DNA from 3 places in the Streptomyces sp. NPDC104307 genome. Region 1 is predicted to be linked to each of the others. Evidence: riboswitches for the same ligand, from Rfam matches in the RefSeq annotation. Region 1 holds a riboswitch; each other region holds the start of a gene.
The links. Region 1 has a riboswitch for cobalamin ahead of metE (5-methyltetrahydropteroyltriglutamate--homocysteine S-methyltransferase). Riboswitches for the same ligand answer to the same signal wherever they lie in the genome.
Positions count from the first base shown of each region.

Region 1 (5,989 bases):
CTTCGGCGTCCTGCTCGTCCTCGTGCTCTGCGTGGTGCTCTCCGAGATCGCCGAGGGCGGCATCAGCTCCAAGGCCCTGGCCATGCTCGGCGTCCTCTCCGCCGTCAACGCGGCGCTGCGCCCGCTGGGCGCCGGAACCGCCGGCATCGAGACGGTCTTCTTCGTCCTGGTCCTGGCCGGACGCGTCTACGGGCCGGGCTTCGGCTTCACCCTCGGCTGCACCTCACTCTTCACCTCCGCCCTGATCACGGGCGGTGTCGGGCCGTGGATGCCGTACCAGATGTTCGGCTGCGCCTTCGTGGGCATGCTCGCCGGCTTTCTGCCCCGGGCCACCGGCCGCCGCGAGGTCCTGATGCTCGCCACCTACGGTTCGGTCTCCGGCTACCTCTTCGGCTTCCTGCTCAACCTGTCCTTCTGGCCCTTCTCCCTGGACCCGAACAGCTCCCTCGCCTACCTTCCCGGGCTGCCGTTCACCGAGCAGTGGCACCGCTACCTCGCCTTCGACCTCGCCACCTCCCTCGGCTGGGACACCGGCCGGGCCGTCACCAACTTCGTCTGCATCACGCTGGCCGGCCCGGCGGTACTCACCACGTTCCGCCGGGCCGCCCGACGCGCCCGCTTCCAGGCCCCGGTCCGCTTCACGCCCGCCGGACCGGACGACTCGGGGCGGCGCCCGTAACCTCCGGCCGCCGCCCCGAGTCCTTCGCGATCAGGAGGCGGGCAGCTCGCCGCGGACGGTGCGGGCCGCGGCGACCAGGTTCTCCAGGGACGCCCTGGTCTCGGGCCAGCCGCGGGTCTTCAGGCCGCAGTCCGGATTGACCCACAGGCGCTCGGCGGGGATGGCCTTCAGCCCCTTGCGGAGCAGGGCCGCGGCCTCGTCGGCGTCGGGTACGCGCGGTGAGTGGATGTCGTACACGCCGGGACCGGCCTCGCGCGGGTATCCGTGCGCGGCGAGTTCGCGGGCGACCTGCATGTGCGAGCGGGCGGCCTCCAGGCTGATGACGTCGGCGTCCAGGTCGTCGATGGCCTGGACGATGTCACCGAACTCCGCGTAGCACATGTGGGTGTGGATCTGGGTGTCCGGCCGTACCCCGCTGGTGGTCAGGCGGAACGACTCGGTGGCCCATTCCAGGTACCCGGCGTGGTCGGCGGCGCGCAGCGGGAGTGTCTCGCGCAGCGCGGGCTCGTCGACCTGGATGACCGAAGCACCCCCCGCCTCCAGGTCGTCGACCTCGTCGCGCAGGGCGAGGGCGACCTGGCGTGCGGTGTCGCCGAGCGGCTGGTCGTCACGGACGAAGGACCAGGCCAGCATGGTCACCGGCCCGGTGAGCATGCCCTTGACCGGACGCCCGGTGAGCGACTGGGCGTACGAGGTCCAGCGCACCGTCATCGGCTCCGGGCGGGAGATGTCGCCCGCGAGGACCGGCGGGCGGACGTAACGCGTGCCGTAGGACTGGACCCAGCCGTGCTGGGTGGCCAGGTAGCCGGTGAGCTGCTCGGCGAAGTACTGCACCATGTCGTTGCGTTCGGGCTCACCGTGCACCAGGACGTCGATGCCGGTCTTCTCCTGGAAGGCGATGACCTCACCGATCTCGGCCTTGATCCGTTCCTCGTAGCCGGCCGTGTCGATCCGTCCCGCGCGCAGGTCGGCGCGGGCCGTGCGCAGTTCGCTCGTCTGCGGGAACGAGCCGATGGTCGTCGTCGGCAGCAGCGGCAGCCCGAGGTGGGCCCGCTGGGCGGCGGCGCGCTCGGTGTACGGCTGGGAGCGGCGGCCGTCGGCGTCGGTGATGGCCGAGGTCCTGGCCCGGACGGCGGGGTCACGGGTGATCGGGGAGCCGGTGCGGGACGCGAGGTCGGCGCGGTTGGCGGCGATCTCGGCGGTGATCGCTCCGGTGCCCAGGGTCAGTCCCTTCGCGAGCGTGACGATCTCGGCGGTCTTCTGCTCGGCGAAGGCGAGCCAGCGCAGGATCTGCGGGTCGATGTCCCGCTCCGGCGCCGTGTCGAGCGGGACGTGCAGCAGGGAACAGGACGCGGCCACGTCGACCCGGTCCGCGAGGCCGAGGAGGGTGGCGAGGGTGGCGAGGGACTTCTCGTAGTCGTTGATCCAGATGTTACGGCCGTTCACGACACCCGCGACGAGGCGCTTGCCGGGAAGCCCGCCGGCGGCGGCGAGGTCTTCGAGGTTGGCGGCGGCGGCATCGGTGAAGTCCAGTGCCAGACCCTCGACCGGGGCCTTCGCCAGAACCGGGAGCGCCTCACCGAGCCGCCCGAAGTAGGAGGCGACGAGCAGCCTGGGCCGGTCGGTGAGGCCGCCGAGGTCGCGGTAGGCGCGGGCGGCGGCGTTCAGCTCGGCCGGGGTGCGGTCCTGGACCAGGGCGGGTTCGTCGATCTGTACCCACTCCGCGCCGGCGGCACGCAGATCCGCGAGCACCTCCGCGTACACCGGCAGCAGCCGGTCCAGCAGGGTGAGCGGCTCGAAGCCGGCCGCCACCCCCGGGGCGGGCTTGGCCAGCAGGAGGTAGCTGACAGGGCCGACGAGGACCGGCCGGGCGGTGTGCCCGAGTGCGACGGCTTCCCTGAGCTCGGTGACCTGCTTGGTGGAGTCGGCGGTGAAGACGGTGTCAGGACCGAGCTCGGGGACGAGGTAGTGGTAGTTCGTGTCGAACCACTTGGTCATCTCCAGCGGCGCCACGTCCTGGGTGCCGCGAGCCATCGCGAAGTACCCGTCGAGCGCGTCGGCGGCGACGGCCGCACGGTGCCGTTGCGGGACCGCGCCGACCATGACACTGGTGTCCAGGACGTGGTCGTAGTACGAGAAATCGCCGGTCGGGACCTCATGGACGCCGGCATCCGCCAGCCGCTTCCAGTTGGACCGGCGCAGTTCCGCCGCCGTCTCCCGGAGGGCTTCCGCGCTGACGCGGCCCTTCCAGTACCCCTCGACGGCCTTCTTCAGTTCCCGGTTCGGGCCCTGTCGGGGGTAGCCGTGGACGGTGGCTCGTGCTGCCGCGGCTGCGGGCTTGGGTGTCACGGAAATCTCCTTCGCGAGACGACTCCTGAACATCCCGGAGACGGGACACGGACGCGAAGGGATGACGGACCTGACGGATATCGCACACGCCTCGGCGCGGATTCTCCGTCTGGTATGCACGCCGACCCGCCCACGAGGTCACCGGGATAACCGCGTCCGAGGGTTCGGGTGCGGGCAACGGGCAGGTCTTCGGACTCGCGGGCACGTCTGCCGGGGGCAGACTCCTACTGGCCGTCGCTTCCCGGATCCGAACGGATCCAGTGCGTATGACGGCGGTCGTTCCCACTTACCGCTGCGGGGCAGTCCCGGATTCACACCGGGTTCCCTCTTGCGACGCGTCTGCCTGGCGGACAGGGCGAACCAGCTGCACCGGCCAGCCTAGGGGGTGGACCGTCGCAGCGGCGCCGCTGTTCACATTCCGGGATCCGGAAGGGGACGGAGACGTTGCCATGAGTGCCGCGTTCCTCCTCCTGTGCCGACTGTCCTCAGGCTGGTCCGTTGGCTCTGCCGTGGTCGGGCGAGGTGGGGCATGAGTGGGCCATTGGCTCATTGGAGTGGGTCTGAGTTGAACCATTAGCCCCCCAGGTGTTGAGATGGAGGCATCAATGGCGCTGCAGGTCCCTCAGGGATCTCTGTGGCGCCTTTCTCATGTCTGCGCTGGTGTCATGCGCGAAAGGGGCGAGGCGACTTGCTGAAGAGGGCGTTCGTCGCACACGACCCCGGGCGGATCCGGCTGCGGTTCGCGTCCCGGGCCGTGCTCGGCATCGGGCTCGCCGTCGCCCTGTGCGGGGCGGCGGGGCACTCGCTGGTGGCGGCCATCACGGGGGGCCTGGCCGCGCTGCTCGCCCTGTTCACAGTGACCGACCCGACGGTGCGCGGGCAGGCCACGACGACCGCGCTGCTCCCCGTCGTCGGCCTCCCGGTGCTCACGCTCGCCGCCGTGCTGCACGACGTACCCGTCGCCCGCGACCTGGCGTTCCTCGCCGTCGTGGGGGCCGGGGTGTACGCGCGGCGGTGGGGGCCGCGCGGGCACTCGCTGGGCGTGTTCGCCTTCATGGCCTACTTCTCCGCCCAGTTCCTGCACACCGTGCCCGGCCAGCTGCCCGAGCTGTACGCGGCGGTGCTGCTGTCGCTCCTCGCGTCGTCCCTGGTGCGGTTCGGGGCGTGGTGCTACGAGCGCCGGATCACGGCCCCGGCGACGGTCGGCCTTCCCGCGGGAGCGACGGGGCTGCGGCGCATCACGACGCGGCAGGCCGTACAGGCGACCCTGGGCGCGGGATTCGCGCTCGCGGTGGGCCAGCTGCTCTCCGACCAGCGCTGGTACTGGGCGGTCGGCGCCACCTGGTGGGTGTTCGTGGCCACGACCTCTCGCGGCGAGACCGTGGTGCGCGGGTTCAGGCGATTCCTGGGGACCGTGCTCGGCATCGGGCTGGGCTTCGCCGTGGCCGTGCCGCTGCACCACGAGCCGGTCGTGGCCGCCGTCGTCGTCGCGGTGGGCGTGTTCGGGATCTTCTACACCGCCGCCGTCTCCTACACCTGGATGATGCTGGCCGTCACCGTGATGGCCAGCATGCTGTACGGGCTGCTCGGCGTGCTCGACGCGGGACTTCTGGTGCTCCGGGTCACCGAGACGGGGGCCGGTGCGCTCGGCGCCGTACTCGCGGTGCTGTTCGTGCTGCCGGTGACCACGCACTCGGTGACCGAGGCCTGGGTGGAGCGGGCCCTGCGGTGCGTGCACACCTGCACGGCGGAGGCCGCTGCCCGGCTCGCAGGAAGCGAGGACGCCGACCCGCCCCGGCACGTTGCTGAGCTGGAGGCGATCCTCGGCCGGGTACGGCTGTCGCTGGCGCCGCTGGTGCACCCCCTCAACCCGGTGAGGGCCCGCAAGGCACGGGCGCGGCAGGTCCTCGCGCTGCTCGACGACTGCGCGCGCGAGGTGCGCGGACTGGCCTCCGTCGCCGCCGATCCGGAGGCCTCGCACGACGCCCGGCTCGCCGCCGCCTGCTGGCGCGTCGAGAGCGCGGTGGAGGCGCTGACCGCTCCCGGGCGGCCGGCCCGCACCCCGCTCGCCCCCGGACATCCGGCGCACGCCGGGGTGACGGAACCCGCCCTCGCCCACCTGCACGGCCTGGAGCGGGCGCTGGCCGAGCTGGCCGCGCCGCTGCACAGCCCGCCGAGGGCCCCGCTCGCCGCGGCCTGATAACGCACCCTTTGGTCCAGACCACTCGCCGCACTGCTACCGTCGCCGCGGAAGATCGCGACGGTCCCCACTGTCGCGGTCAGTCGGCGGAGAGAGGCAGTGCGGTGGACAGCAGCAACGGTGCCGGACGGGCATTCATCGGGTCCTTCACCTCGGCGGGCGGGCGGGGCATCACCGTCGCCGCCGTGGACCAGGAGACCGGGGCGCTCACCGTCCTCGGCGCGACGGATTCCGTGCCCGACCCCTCCTACCTGGTACTGGGCCGGGGCGGGGGCCCCGGCGGCGCGGTCCTGTACGCGGTCAGCGAGACCGAGCCGGGAGCGGCCGCGGCGCTCGACGTCACCCAGGACACGCCCCGGCCGATCGGCGCCCTCCAGCCGGTGGACGGGGACGGACCCACCCACCTCACCCTCGCGGGCGGCCGGCTGCTGACCGCCAACTACGGCTCCGGCAGCGTCACCGTGCTGCCCGTGCGCGCGGACGGTTCACTGGGTGCCGCCAGCAGCGTGCTCCAGCACGAGGGGAGCGGGCCGGACGCCACCCGCCAGGAGGGCCCGCACGCCCACCAGGTGCTCCCCGACCCCTCGGGGAACTGGGTGCTGAGCGTCGACCTCGGCACCGATTCGGTACGGATCTGCGCGCTCGACGCGGAGACCGGAGCGCCGCGCCCGCACGGGGAGACGGCGCTGCGGCCCGGTACCGGACCGCGCCATCTCGCCTTCCACCCCGACGGCGCCCACGCCTATGTGCTGAACGAGCTC
Region 1 is NZ_JBVJMU010000005.1:439,843-445,831, forward strand. It holds gene ACZ601_RS17025 (ECF transporter S component family protein) at 1-679, shown strand, start outside; gene metE (5-methyltetrahydropteroyltriglutamate--homocysteine S-methyltransferase) at 710-3,028, opposite strand; cobalamin riboswitch at 3,192-3,408, opposite strand; gene ACZ601_RS17035 (FUSC family protein) at 3,717-5,228, shown strand; gene ACZ601_RS17040 (lactonase family protein) at 5,333-5,989, shown strand, end outside.

Region 2 (5,989 bases), on a different contig from region 1:
TGGCCGACCGGGCGGTGCGCCTCGGGGACAGCGCGCTCACCCATCGGGAGCTGGGCCGGGCCGGTCTGGCGGTCTCGGGTGCCACGGTCTCACCGGACGGCAGACTGGGCGCGGGGAAGGGCGTCAAGGCCGTGACCGCCCGGGGCGCGGCGTGGACCGAGCCGCCGCTCGCAGCTCTGTGGGCGACACCGCCGTCCGAACAGGCCACCCGCGCCCTGCGGTCCACCTCCCGCTACGCGGACCCGGACGGCGGCGGCAGCGACCTGCTCTTCCTGGACGTCGAACTCCTCGGCGCCGTAAGGGAGTCCGGCGGCACCTGCCTGCTCGCGCGGTGCGAAGGCGGCATTGACGTCCGGCTCGCCGTCGCCGACGACGATCCCGCGCTGGCCCACCGCGACAACCTGATGCTGCTGGCTGCGGCGCCGGGGGCCCGGCTGAGGATCATCGGCCGCCTGGTGCCCGCCCTTCACCCCCGGCTCACCCTTCTCGCCTGCTCGCACCCCACCGGCGAGGGCACGATCGACCTCGGCCTCGACCGCCTGCGCCGCGCCGACCTCCCGGACCCGGCCGCCCCCGTCCACCTGGCGTCGCGCCGGCCCGGGGAGTCCGACGCGCACTCGCCCCTCTACCTCCTGGAGCGCCGGGTCGAACAGACGGTCCCGGCGGGCCGGGCCGCCCTCGGCATGCTCGGTGACGTCACCGCCGAGACCCGCCGCATCAGCCGTGCGGGCCTCCACACGGCCGCCGGGCTGCTGACCGCGCTGTGCGCCTCTGCGGCCCGCCGCGACCGGGACCACTTCGGCCGCCTCCTGCCTGCCGATACGGACGACTTCGCCCTGTACTGGCTCGCGGCCGCCCGTTATACGGCTGCCGTGGCCGAGTCCCTGTGCGCGGCGGCCTGGGGAGCCCCGCGGCCGGCCGGCGAAACGCCGTCACGCTCGCGGTAGGGGCCCGCGGGCGTACCGGGCGGCGTTCATGCCTCGGCGGGTGCGCCCGTGGCCGCCGCGATCAGGGCGGTCGCCGCGGCACGGGTGGCCGCGGCCACGCCGGAGCCGTGGTCCATCAGGGCGGAGATGCCGGCGCCGTCGTAGAGGATCTGGAGCTGGTGGCCCAGGGCGTCGGGGTCGGCGGCGCCCGCCTCGGTGGCGAGGCGGGTGAAGAGTCCGCGCATCCAGCCGCGGAAGCTGTCCGCCGCTTCCTGGACCAGTCCGCCGGGGCTGGCCTCCGCGCCGACGCGGATGAACGCGCAGCCGTGGAAGTCGGGCCGGTCGAACTGCCGTCCCTGGGAATCGAAGACCGCGAGCATCTGCTCGCGGGGCGTGTCGTGCTCCGCGACGGCCCGGGTGATCCGCTCTGCGGTGGCCGCGTGCCGGGTGTCCAGGTAGGCCCGGACGAGCTGCTCCTTGCCGCCGAAGGTGTTGTACAGCGACGCCTTGGCCACGCCCGCGTGCTCGATGACCCGGTCGATTCCGACGCTCTGCACGCCCTCGGCGTAGAACAGTTCGTCGGCGGCGGCGAGCAGGCGCTCGCGCGCCGACGGCTTCGCGGTGCTCCGGACACTCGCCATGGCGGTCACTCCTTCAGACAGATCTGTCTACATTATGCCCCGGCCCGGGGCCACCCCTCAGGCGCTGCCGCCGATCCGCTCGCCCGGCAGGACCGCCGCCCCGTCCCGGCCGCCGCGCACCAGCCCGAGCAGCGCGAACGCCGCGAGGACGATCACGGCGACGCCGTACTCCTGCGCGGTGGCGGCGAGTCCGCCCGCGTGGACGACGAGGAACCCGGCGATCACGGTGGGCACGCCCATCCCCAGGTAGGAGATGACGAAGAGCAGGGACAGCACCCCGGAACTCTCGTGCGGCCGGGCCAGCGGCATGACCGTACGGATGCCGCCCTGGAACCCGCTGCCGAAGCCGACGCCCGCGAGGGCGGTGCCGGCGAAGAAGCCGGTGGGGGAGGAGCCGCGGATCGAGGCGAGGGTGAGGGCCACCCCGGCGATCAGCGCGAGGATGCCGGTGAGCATCACCGTCCGGGTCGCCGCCTTGCGCAGGACCAGTACGGAGACGGCGGCCACCCCGGCGAGCACGAACAGGCTCAGCCCGCCCAGGACTTCGGACCCGGAACCGGTCAGCCGGCGCGCGAGGGACGGGCCCAGCGACCCGTACAGCCCGGCCAGCGCCCAGACGGCGAACAGCACCGGTGCGGCCACCAGCATCGGGCGGCGTACGGCGCGCGGCAGCTTGATCTCCGGGGCCAGGCTCGCCAGTGCCCCCGGCTTGCGGGTCACCGTCTCCGCCATCAGCGCGACGGCGACGGCCTGGACGACGAAGACCGCCAGCAGCCCCAGGTAGACCAGGTGCGTGGGGGCGGGCAGGAACTGGACGACGAGTCCGGAGACCAGCGCGCCGGTCGCCGTGCCGATGCCCGGGGCTACCGCGTTGGTGATCGTGCCGCGCGGCCGGTCGATGTCCATCATTCCCGCACCGATCGCGCCGAGCGCCGCGCCGGTCGACAGGCCCTGCACGATCCGGGCGGCCATCAGCGCCGGCACGCCGTCGGCGGTGGTGAACACGACCATCGAGAGGGCCTGCGCCGCCAGCGCGGCCAGCAGCACCGGCCGCCTGCCGACATGGTCGGAGAGCTTGCCCATGGTGAGCAGCCCGAGCAGCACGGCCACCGCGTAGACGCCGAAGACCACGGTCGTGGTGATCGGGTCGAAGCCCCATTCCGCCTGGTAGACCGCGTAGAGCGGAGTCGGTGCGCTGGAGGCCGCCAGGAACGAGATGGTGATCGAGGCGAGTACGTACAGCGCCACGTTCGGCGGCAGCCGCCGGCCCCGAGTGGATATGGCGGCGGGTATGGCAACGGATCCGGGGCCGGCGGGCGCCGCGTCCGATGCGCGGGCCGGTTTGGATATCGGGACGACCGAGGGATTCGTCATGACCATTCCCGTCCAGAGCATTGAGTAGACCTGTCTGTCTAGTTTCTTCAAAGAGGCTAGACAGACAGGTCTACTCAGGTCAAACGCGGTCGCGCACCGGCAGCCGCCAGTCCGAGCAGCAGACCGGGGTGGCCGTGCTCCGTCGCCCGTGTGGTGCTCCCGTCAGGGGCTTCTCCGGGTCGGGTCGGGGGCCGTTCAGGGGTGCTCGGGGGGTACTCCGGGGCGCCCGGGGCTCAGGGGCGAAAAGGAGGGCGCCGTGCCGTACCCGTAAGCTGATCACGCCCCGCGGGGGAAGTCCGGTCGAATTCCGGCGCTGACCCGCAACGGTAGGCGGAGCCCTCCTGATGGCTCCGCGAGCCCGATTACCCGCGGTGGTGAAGGCTCCTGTCAATTCGCCGTGGACTGCGAGAGGTGCTGCACAGGGCGCCTCGCGTCCGGGCCGCTCCTTCGATCGTGCAGGTGCACGGCCTGAGGTGAAAGCGATCCGACCGTGGTCACTCCCCTCGAACGCATACCCGCCCCGCCCTCGCGCGCGGCGCGCGCCGGTGGCGGGCCCGCCCCTCCCCGCCGCGTACCCCTGCCCCTGCTGGTGATCACGCTGTGTGTCCTGCTGCCGCTCTCCCTCGTCTGCGGCGCCGGAATCGGTGCCTCGGGGCTCTCCTGGGGAGAGGTGTCGCGCTACCTGTGGGCCGGCCTGACGGGACAGCGGATCGCTCCCGGCGAAGTCGCCGGATACACCATCGTGTGGGAGCTGCGCTTTCCACGAGCCGTGCTGGCCGCGGTCGTCGGAGCCGGACTGTCCGCGATCGGCGTCGCGGTCCAGGCCATGGTCCGCAACGCCCTGGCCGACCCGTTCGTCCTCGGCATCTCCTCCGGCGCCGCCGTCGGCGCGAACGCCGTACTCATCTTCGGGATCTTCGGCGCATTCGGTGTCTGGGCGCTGTCCACGGCGGCGTTCGTCGCCGCGCTCCTCGCGATGATGCTCGTATACGCGGTCGCCGGCACCGCGCGCGGACTGACCCCGCTGCGCCTGGTCCTGACGGGCACGGCCATGTACTACGGCTTCTCGGCCATCACGACGTTCATGGTGTTCGCCGCGGAACGGGGCGAGGCCGCCCGCTCCGCGATGATGTGGATGCTGGGCAGCCTCGGGGGCGCCACCTGGTCCTCCGTACCGATCGCCGCGGGCGCCACCATCGGCGGCCTCGCCCACCTCTGGTGGTCGGCGCGCCGGCTCAACGCCCTGGCGATGGGCGACGAGACCGCAGCCGCCCTGGGAGTGGACGCGGGCAGGCTGCGCAAGGAACTGTTCCTGGTCTCCGCAGCGGTCACCGGGGCACTGGTCGCGGTGAGCGGCGCGATCGGCTTCGTCGGGCTGATGGTCCCGCACGCCGCACGCATGCTGGTCGGCGCGGATCACCGCCGTCTGCTGGCCGTCGCACCGCTCGCGGGCGCCGTCCTGCTGATCTGGGTGGACATCCTCTCGCGCGTGCTGCTCGCCCCGGCCGAACTGCCGCTCGGCGTGCTGACCGCGATGATCGGCGTGCCGTGCTTCATCCTGCTCATGCGCCGCCGCTCCTACACCTTCGGGGGTGCGTGATGCGGATCGACATCGACGCGCTGACGGTCGAGATCGCCGGCGCGCGGCTGGTGGAGGACGTCACGCTGCGAGCGGGCGACGCTCAGCTCGTCGGCCTGGTGGGGCCCAACGGCAGCGGGAAGTCAACGCTGTTGCGCTGCGTCTACCGGGCGCTGAACCCCGCCACCGGAACCGTCCGGATCGGCGGCGAGGACCTGCACGCCCTGAGTCCGCGGGAGAGCGCCCGTCGGCTGGCCGCGCTTCCCCAGGAGTCGAGTCACGAGTTCGACTTCACCGTCGCCGAGATCGTGGCGATGGGAAGGATGCCGCACCAGGGACCGACGGCGCGCATGTCGGAGGAGGACCGGCGCACCTGTGAGGCGGCGCTGGCGGAGGTCGGGGCAGGCCACCTGGCCGACCGGGGCTTCCTGACCCTGTCCGGAGGCGAGAAGCAGCGGGTCCTGATCGCCCGCGCCATGGCGCAGCAGCCACGCGCGCTGGTGCTCGACGAGCCCACCAACCACCTGGACATCGCCCAGCAGCTGGAGGTACTGGCCCTGGTGCGTGCCAGCGGACTGACCGTGCTCACGGCGTTGCACGACCTCAATCTCGCCGCGCTCCACTGCGACGTCCTCCATGTCATCGACCGCGGCCGGATCGTCGCCTCGGGCGCCCCGCACGACGTACTCACCCCTGAACTGCTGGCCGAGGTCTTCGGCGTCCGGGCGCACCGCGTACCGCACCCGGAGACCGGCGCCGTACAGCTGATCTTCGACCGTCTCCTCCCCGTCGCCCGTTCCTAAGGAAGCACTGCCACCATGCCCAGCCCGATACGTCCTGCCGCAATCGGCCTCGCCCTCACCGCTGTCCTGGCCCTCAGTGGCTGCGGCGCCGAGATCACCCCACAGGACGGGAACGACGACAAGAGCGCACCCGCCGCCGGGGGCCACTACCCCGTGACCGTCGAGAACTGCGGTGAGAGGAAGACCTACGAGAAGGCCCCGCAGCGCGTGGTCACCAACGACGTCGGAATCACCGAGATCATGTTCGCCCTGGATCTCGAAGACCATATGGCGGGCTATGTGATGCCCGACGACAAGGGCGATCTGACATCCGTCCCCTGGAAGGGCGGCTACAAGAAGACCACCTGGCTGTCCAAGAAGACGATCAACAAGGAACTCGTCCTCGGCGCACGCGCCGACCTGGTCTTCGCGGGCTGGAACTACGGCTTCAACGAAGGGGACGGATTCACCCCGGCCGCCCTGAAGAAGGTGGGCGTCGACTCCTACCTGCTGAGCGAGTCGTGCCGCAACGGGCAGGGGAAGGCGCGAGGGGTGATGCCGCCGCTCGACGCGCTCTACACCGACCTCCGGAACCTGGGGAAGATCTTCGACGTCGAGAAGCGTGCCGAATCCCTGATCGCACGGTTCCGGAAGGAGGTCGCCCAGGCGCAGGCGACCGCCCTGAAG
Region 2 is NZ_JBVJMU010000001.1:1,214,416-1,220,404, reverse strand. It holds gene ACZ601_RS04960 (hypothetical protein) at 1-947, shown strand, start outside; gene ACZ601_RS04955 (TetR/AcrR family transcriptional regulator) at 974-1,567, opposite strand; gene ACZ601_RS04950 (MFS transporter) at 1,625-2,941, opposite strand; cobalamin riboswitch at 3,184-3,329, shown strand; gene ACZ601_RS04945 (FecCD family ABC transporter permease) at 3,432-4,541, shown strand; gene ACZ601_RS04940 (ABC transporter ATP-binding protein) at 4,541-5,323, shown strand; gene ACZ601_RS04935 (ABC transporter substrate-binding protein) at 5,339-5,989, shown strand, end outside.
Region 2: another riboswitch for cobalamin. It lies ahead of ACZ601_RS04945 (FecCD family ABC transporter permease); the one in region 1 lies ahead of metE (5-methyltetrahydropteroyltriglutamate--homocysteine S-methyltransferase).

Region 3 (5,989 bases), on a different contig from region 1:
CGGTGTCCGTGGCGGCGATCCGGGCGGTCAGCTCCTCCTCCGGCAGGGTGCCGGGCAGGATGGTCAGCACCTCCTCGCCCTCGACGAGCGGGGTGCCGAGCCGGGCGGCCGCCGCGCTGACCGAGGTGACACCGGGGATCACCTCGGTCGGGTAGCGGTCGGCGAGCCGCTTGTGCATGTGCATGTACGAGCCGTAGAAGAGCGGGTCGCCCTCGGCGAGCACGGCGACCGTGCGCCCCGCGTCGAGGTGGACCGCGAGGCGGGCCGCCGCCTCGGTGTAGAAGTCGTCCAGCGCGCCCCGGTAGCCGCCCGGGTGGTCCGTGGTCTCCGTCGTGACGGGGTAGACCAGGGCCTCTTCGATGTGGTCGGGGCGGATGTGTCCGGCCGCGATGGACCGGGCGATCGACCGTCCGTGCCGGGCGCTGTGATAGGCGACGACATCGGCCTCGGCGATGACCTGCACGGCGCGTACGGTCATCAGGGCCGGATCGCCGGGGCCGAGCCCGACTCCGTACAGCCGGCCGTTCTTCTGCTCGCTCACGCTTACTCTTCCTCGCTGGCGATCGCGTTGAGGGCGGCGGCCGCCATGGCGCTGCCGCCCCGCCGGCCGCGCACGATCAGATGGTCGAGCCCGGACGCGTGTGCGGCCAGGGCGTCCTTGGACTCGGCCGCGCCGATGAAGCCGACCGGCACACCGATGACGGCGGCGGGGCGCGGCGCGCCCTCCTCGATGAGTTCGAGCAGCCGGAACAGGGCGGTGGGCGCGTTGCCGACGGCGACGACCGCGCCGTCCAGCCGATCGCGCCACAGCTCCAGGGCGGCCGCGCTGCGGGTGGTGCCGAGTTCCGCCGCGAGACCGGGCACCGCTGGGTCCGACAGGGTGCACACGACCTCGTTGCCGGCGGGCAGCCGCTTGCGGGTGACCCCGCTGGCGACCATGGCCACGTCGCACAGGATGGGCGCGCCGGCCCGCAGCGCCTCACGGGCACGGGACACCACGTCCGGGGTGAAGGCCAGATCGCGTACGAGGTCGACCATGCCGCAGGCGTGGATCATCCGGACCGCCACCTGGCTCACATCGGCGGGCAGTCCCGACAGATCGGCCTCCGCGCGGATCGTGGCGAAGGACTGGCGATAGATGGCCGGTCCGTCCTTCTCGTACTGGTGCACAGTGCTGTCGCTCTCTTCATCGGGCATGGAAGTCGGGCATGGAAGTCGGGCATGGAAGTCGGGCATGGAAGTCGGGCGTGGAATGGGTCGGTCGGGTCCGGGAGCGGTCGGCCGGTGGGAAAGGTCAGGTGCCGGGGCACGGGGCGGGGCGCTGCTCGTCCAGGCCGCCCCGGGCCGAGGCCACGGCTGCCGCTAGAGCGGCCGGGCTGTCGGCGACGGGCTGCGGGGCGTGCCGTTCACCGTCGCGCACCAGGGAGACCCGGTAGCCGTCCGGGGCGGCGACGACATCGACCCACGCGCCCCGCGGATGGCCGCACCGGCGTTCGCACCCCGACCAGTACACCGGCAGCGCGCCCACGGGCCCCAGGGCCGCTGTCGCCCCGGCCCGGACATCGGCGAGGGACTTGGCGCAGCCGGGGCGCCCGATGCAGGCCCCCACTCCGGTCCAGGGGGAGCGGGGCCCGGTGATCAGGCCGGCGGTCCCCAGAGCGTCCAGTGCCTCTGCGGCCCGTGCGCGCTCCACGCCCGGTACGACGACGCCGCGCCAGGGGGTCAGCCGCAGTTCGCCGCCGCCACCCTCCCCTTGCCGGGCGGCGCGGGTCAGCGCCCGCCACTGTTCCGCGCCGACGCGGCCCAGGGGTACGCCGACGCACAGCGCGACCGTCTCGTGCGGTCCGTCCACGATGCCGGGAGCGGGAGCGGGAGCCGCGGGCTGCGCGGGGTGTACGGGTCCGGCAGTGCGCGTGGCGCGGATTCCGGCCTGGCGCAACCGCCGGACCACCTGGTCCAGGAGGATCCCGACGTCCGCGCGCAGATCCGTCACCCGCCAGACGCCGGAGCCGCGCGCGGTGTCCAGGAAGGTCTCGGCGGCGATCAGCGCGGCAGCGGGAGCGTGCGCACCGGGTATCCGCAGCACGGATTCGGCCGGGCCGATCCGCAGAGCCGCGTCCCCGTCGGCCCGCGCCAGCAGCGTCACATCGGCGCCGAGCGCGTCCACATCGCCGCGGCCGTCGTCGAGCGCGAACAGGAACCGGCCCGACAGCTCGGTCGTCAGGTCACTCGCGCACACCAGCTCGTCCAACGCGGACAGCCACGGGCGGATGTCCCGCTGCCCCCGGCCGTCGAGCCCGGACAGCGGGGAGGCCACGATGTTGCGGACGCGCTCGTGGCGCTCGGAGGGCAGCAGCCCCGACTCACCCATGCGGGAGGCCAGTTCGCCGCCGCAGTCCGGCGGCAGACCGCGCAGCTGCACATTGCCGCGCGAAGTGAGATGCAGCTCACCATCGCCGAGCCGCTCCGCCAACTCCCGCACCACGTCGGCCTGCGCCGCGCTCAGTACCCCCCCGGGGATCCGGACCCGGGCCAGCGCACCGTCGTCCGCCCGGTGCAACCGCAGCGTGCCGGGGCAGGCGTCACCGCGGTCACGGACCGGCGCGGCTCCTGTGGGCACGGGCAAAGTGGCTGGCGGGGGCATGGCGGCGAGCATACCGACCATCTCATCAGATCCGTATGCCTCCCAGTTCTTGACCGCCCCTTACTATGCCTAGCGACGGGCCTTGCGGTCCGTAGTCGCCACAGACGGCGACAGGGGAGGAAGCCCGGTGCGATTCCGGCGCGGTCCCGCCACTGTGATCCCGGCCGCACCGGCCGGGTGAGTCAGGAACTCCCTTCCCCGTGCCACTCGGCCCGTCCGAGCAGGGGAGTCCCATTCCGACACCGCCCGGGGCGTGGATACCCCGAGGAAGGCCAGACGCCGCATGATCCTGCTCCTGTCGACGTCAGACACCGACCTGCTCAGCGCCCGCGCCTGTGACGGCCCGGTCGCCTACCGCTACGCGAACCCCTCCCGGCTCCCGCTCCAGGACCTCCCGCAGCTCCTGGACGGCACAGAGCTGGTCGTCGTACGCCTCCTCGGCGGGGTCCGCGCCTGGCAGGACGGCCTCGACCAGGTGCTGGCCACCGGCCGCCCCGTCGTCGTCCTCACCGGCGAACAGGCCCCCGACGCCCAGCTGATGGCCGCCTCCACCGTCCCGATCGGCATCGCCGCGGAGGCCCACGCCTATCTGGCACACGGCGGCCCCGGCAACCTGGAGCAGCTCGCCCGCTTCCTCTCCGACACCGTCCTGCTCACCGGCCACGGCTTCGAACCGCCCGCCCCGGCGCCCTCCTGGGGACCGCTGGAGCGCACGCCCCGCGCGACGGACGGCCCCACCATCGCGGTGCTCTACTACCGCGCCCACCACATGAGCGGCAACACCGCGTTCATCGACGCCCTGTGCGGCGCCGTCGAGGACGCGGGCGGCCGCGCCCTGCCGCTGTTCGTCGCCTCGCTGCGCACACCGGAGCCCGAGCTGATCGACGCCCTGCGGGCCGCCGACGCGATCGTGACCACGGTGCTCGCCGCGGGCGGAACCCGGCCTGCGGAGGCGTCGGCCGGCGGTGACGACGAGTCCTGGGACGCCGGCGCCCTCACCGGCCTCGACGTGCCCATCCTCCAGGCGCTCTGCCTCACCGGTTCGCGGTCCGACTGGGAGGACAACGACGAGGGCGTCTCGCCGCTGGACGCCGCGAGCCAGATCGCCGTCCCCGAGTTCGACGGCCGCCTGATCACCGTCCCGTTCTCGTTCAAGGAGATCGACGAGGACGGCCTGCCGGCCTACGTGGCCGATGCCGAGCGCGCCGCCCGGGTCGCCGGGACCGCCGTGCGCCACGCGCGGCTCCGCCACATCCCGAACGCAGACAAGCGCCTCGCGCTCGTGCTGTCCGCGTACCCGACCAAGCACTCCCGGATCGGCAACGCCGTCGGACTCGACACCCCGGCGAGCGCCGTCGCCCTGCTGCGCCGGCTCCGCGCCGAGGGGTACGACTTCGGTGACGAGGAGGTGCCGGGCCTCGCCTCCGGTGACGGGGACGAGCTGATCTACGCGCTGATCGAGGCGGGCGGCCACGACCAGGAGTGGCTCACGGAAGAGCAGCTGGCCCGCAACCCGGTCCGCATCCCGGCCGCCGACTACCGGCGCTGGTACGCGACGCTGCCGGCTGAACTCCGCGAGGCCGTCGAGGAGCACTGGGGCCCCGCTCCGGGCGAGATGTTCGTGGACCGCTCGCGCAATCCCGAGGGCGACATCGTCCTCGCCGCCCTGCGCCGGGGCAATCTGCTCATCCTCATCCAGCCGCCGCGCGGCTTCGGCGAGAACCCGATCGCGATCTACCACGACCCCGACCTGCCGCCCTCGCACCACTACCTGGCCGCCTACCGCTGGATCGCCGCCGCCGCGGACGACAACGGCTTCGGCGCCGACGCGATGATCCACCTCGGCAAGCACGGCAACCTGGAGTGGCTGCCCGGGAAGAACGCCGGGCTCTCCGCCGCGTGCGGCCCCGACGCGGCGCTTGGCGACCTCCCGCTCGTCTACCCGTTCCTGGTCAACGACCCGGGCGAGGGCACCCAGGCCAAGCGCCGCGTCCACGCCACCCTGGTGGACCACCTCGTACCGCCGATGGCCCGCGCCGAGAGCTACGGCGACGTGGCCCGGCTGGAACAGCTGCTGGACGAGCACGCCCAGATCGCGGCGATGGACCCGGCGAAGCTCCCGGCCATCAGGGCCCAGATCTGGACCCTGATCCAGGCCGCGAAGCTCGACCACGACCTGGGTCTCGAAGACCGCCCGGAGGACGAGGGCTTCGACGAGTTCATCATGCATCTCGACGGCTGGCTCTGTGAGATCAAGGACGCGCAGATCCGCGACGGCCTGCACGTCCTGGGCGGCGCGCCCGCCGGAGCCGACCGGGTCAACCTGGTCCTGGCGATCCTGCGGGCCCGCCAGATCTGGGGCGGCACCACCTCCCTGCCCGGCCTGCGCGAGGCGCTCGGTCTCGACGAGTCGGCGGCCACCCGCACCACCGCCGACGAGGTGGAGGAGCAGGCCCGCGCCCTGGTCCAGGCGATGGAGGACGCGCAGTGGGCGCCGGAGGCCGTCGCAGACGTCGCCGCCGGACACCCCGGGCCCGTCGCCGACATCCTCGACTTCGCCGCCCGCGAGGTCGTGCCCCGGCTGGCGGCCACCACCGACGAACTCGACCACTGCGTCCACGCCCTGAACGGCGGCTTCGTCCCCGCAGGCCCTTCCGGCTCCCCGCTGCGCGGCCTGGTCAACGTCCTGCCGACCGGCCGCAACTTCTACTCCGTCGACCCCAAGGCGGTGCCTTCCCGTCTCGCCTGGGAGACCGGACAGGCGCTGGCCGACTCCCTGCTGGAGCGCTACCGGACCGACAACGGCGACTGGCCCACCTCGGTCGGCCTGTCCCTGTGGGGCACCAGCGCGATGCGTACCGCCGGCGACGATGTCGCGGAGGCCTTCGCGCTGCTCGGCGTCCGCCCGGTCTGGGACGACGCCTCGCGTCGGGTCACCGGGCTTGAGGCGGTCCCGGCCGCCGAACTGGGGCGCCCGCGCATCGATGTGACGCTCCGCATCAGCGGCTTCTTCCGCGACGCGTTCCCGCACACCATCGGCCTCCTGGACGACGCGGTCCGCCTCGCGGCCTCGCTGGAGGAACCCGCGGAGCAGAACTACGTACGGGCGCACACCCAGGCGGACCTGGCCGCGCACGGCGACGAACGCCGCGCCACCACCCGTATCTTCGGCTCCCGCCCCGGCACCTACGGCGCCGGACTGCTCCAGCTCATCGACTCACGGGACTGGCGCACCGACGCGGACCTGGCCGAGGTCTACACCGTCTGGGGCGGCTACGCCTACGGCCGCGAACTCGACGGACGACCGGCCCGCGAGGAGATGGAGACGGCGTACAAGCGCATCGA
Region 3 is NZ_JBVJMU010000010.1:25,822-31,810, reverse strand. It holds gene cobJ (precorrin-3B C(17)-methyltransferase) at 1-541, opposite strand, end outside; gene ACZ601_RS24090 (precorrin-8X methylmutase) at 544-1,170, opposite strand; gene cobG (precorrin-3B synthase) at 1,295-2,656, opposite strand; cobalamin riboswitch at 2,704-2,855, shown strand; gene cobN (cobaltochelatase subunit CobN) at 2,928-5,989, shown strand, end outside.
Region 3: another riboswitch for cobalamin. It lies ahead of cobN (cobaltochelatase subunit CobN); the one in region 1 lies ahead of metE (5-methyltetrahydropteroyltriglutamate--homocysteine S-methyltransferase).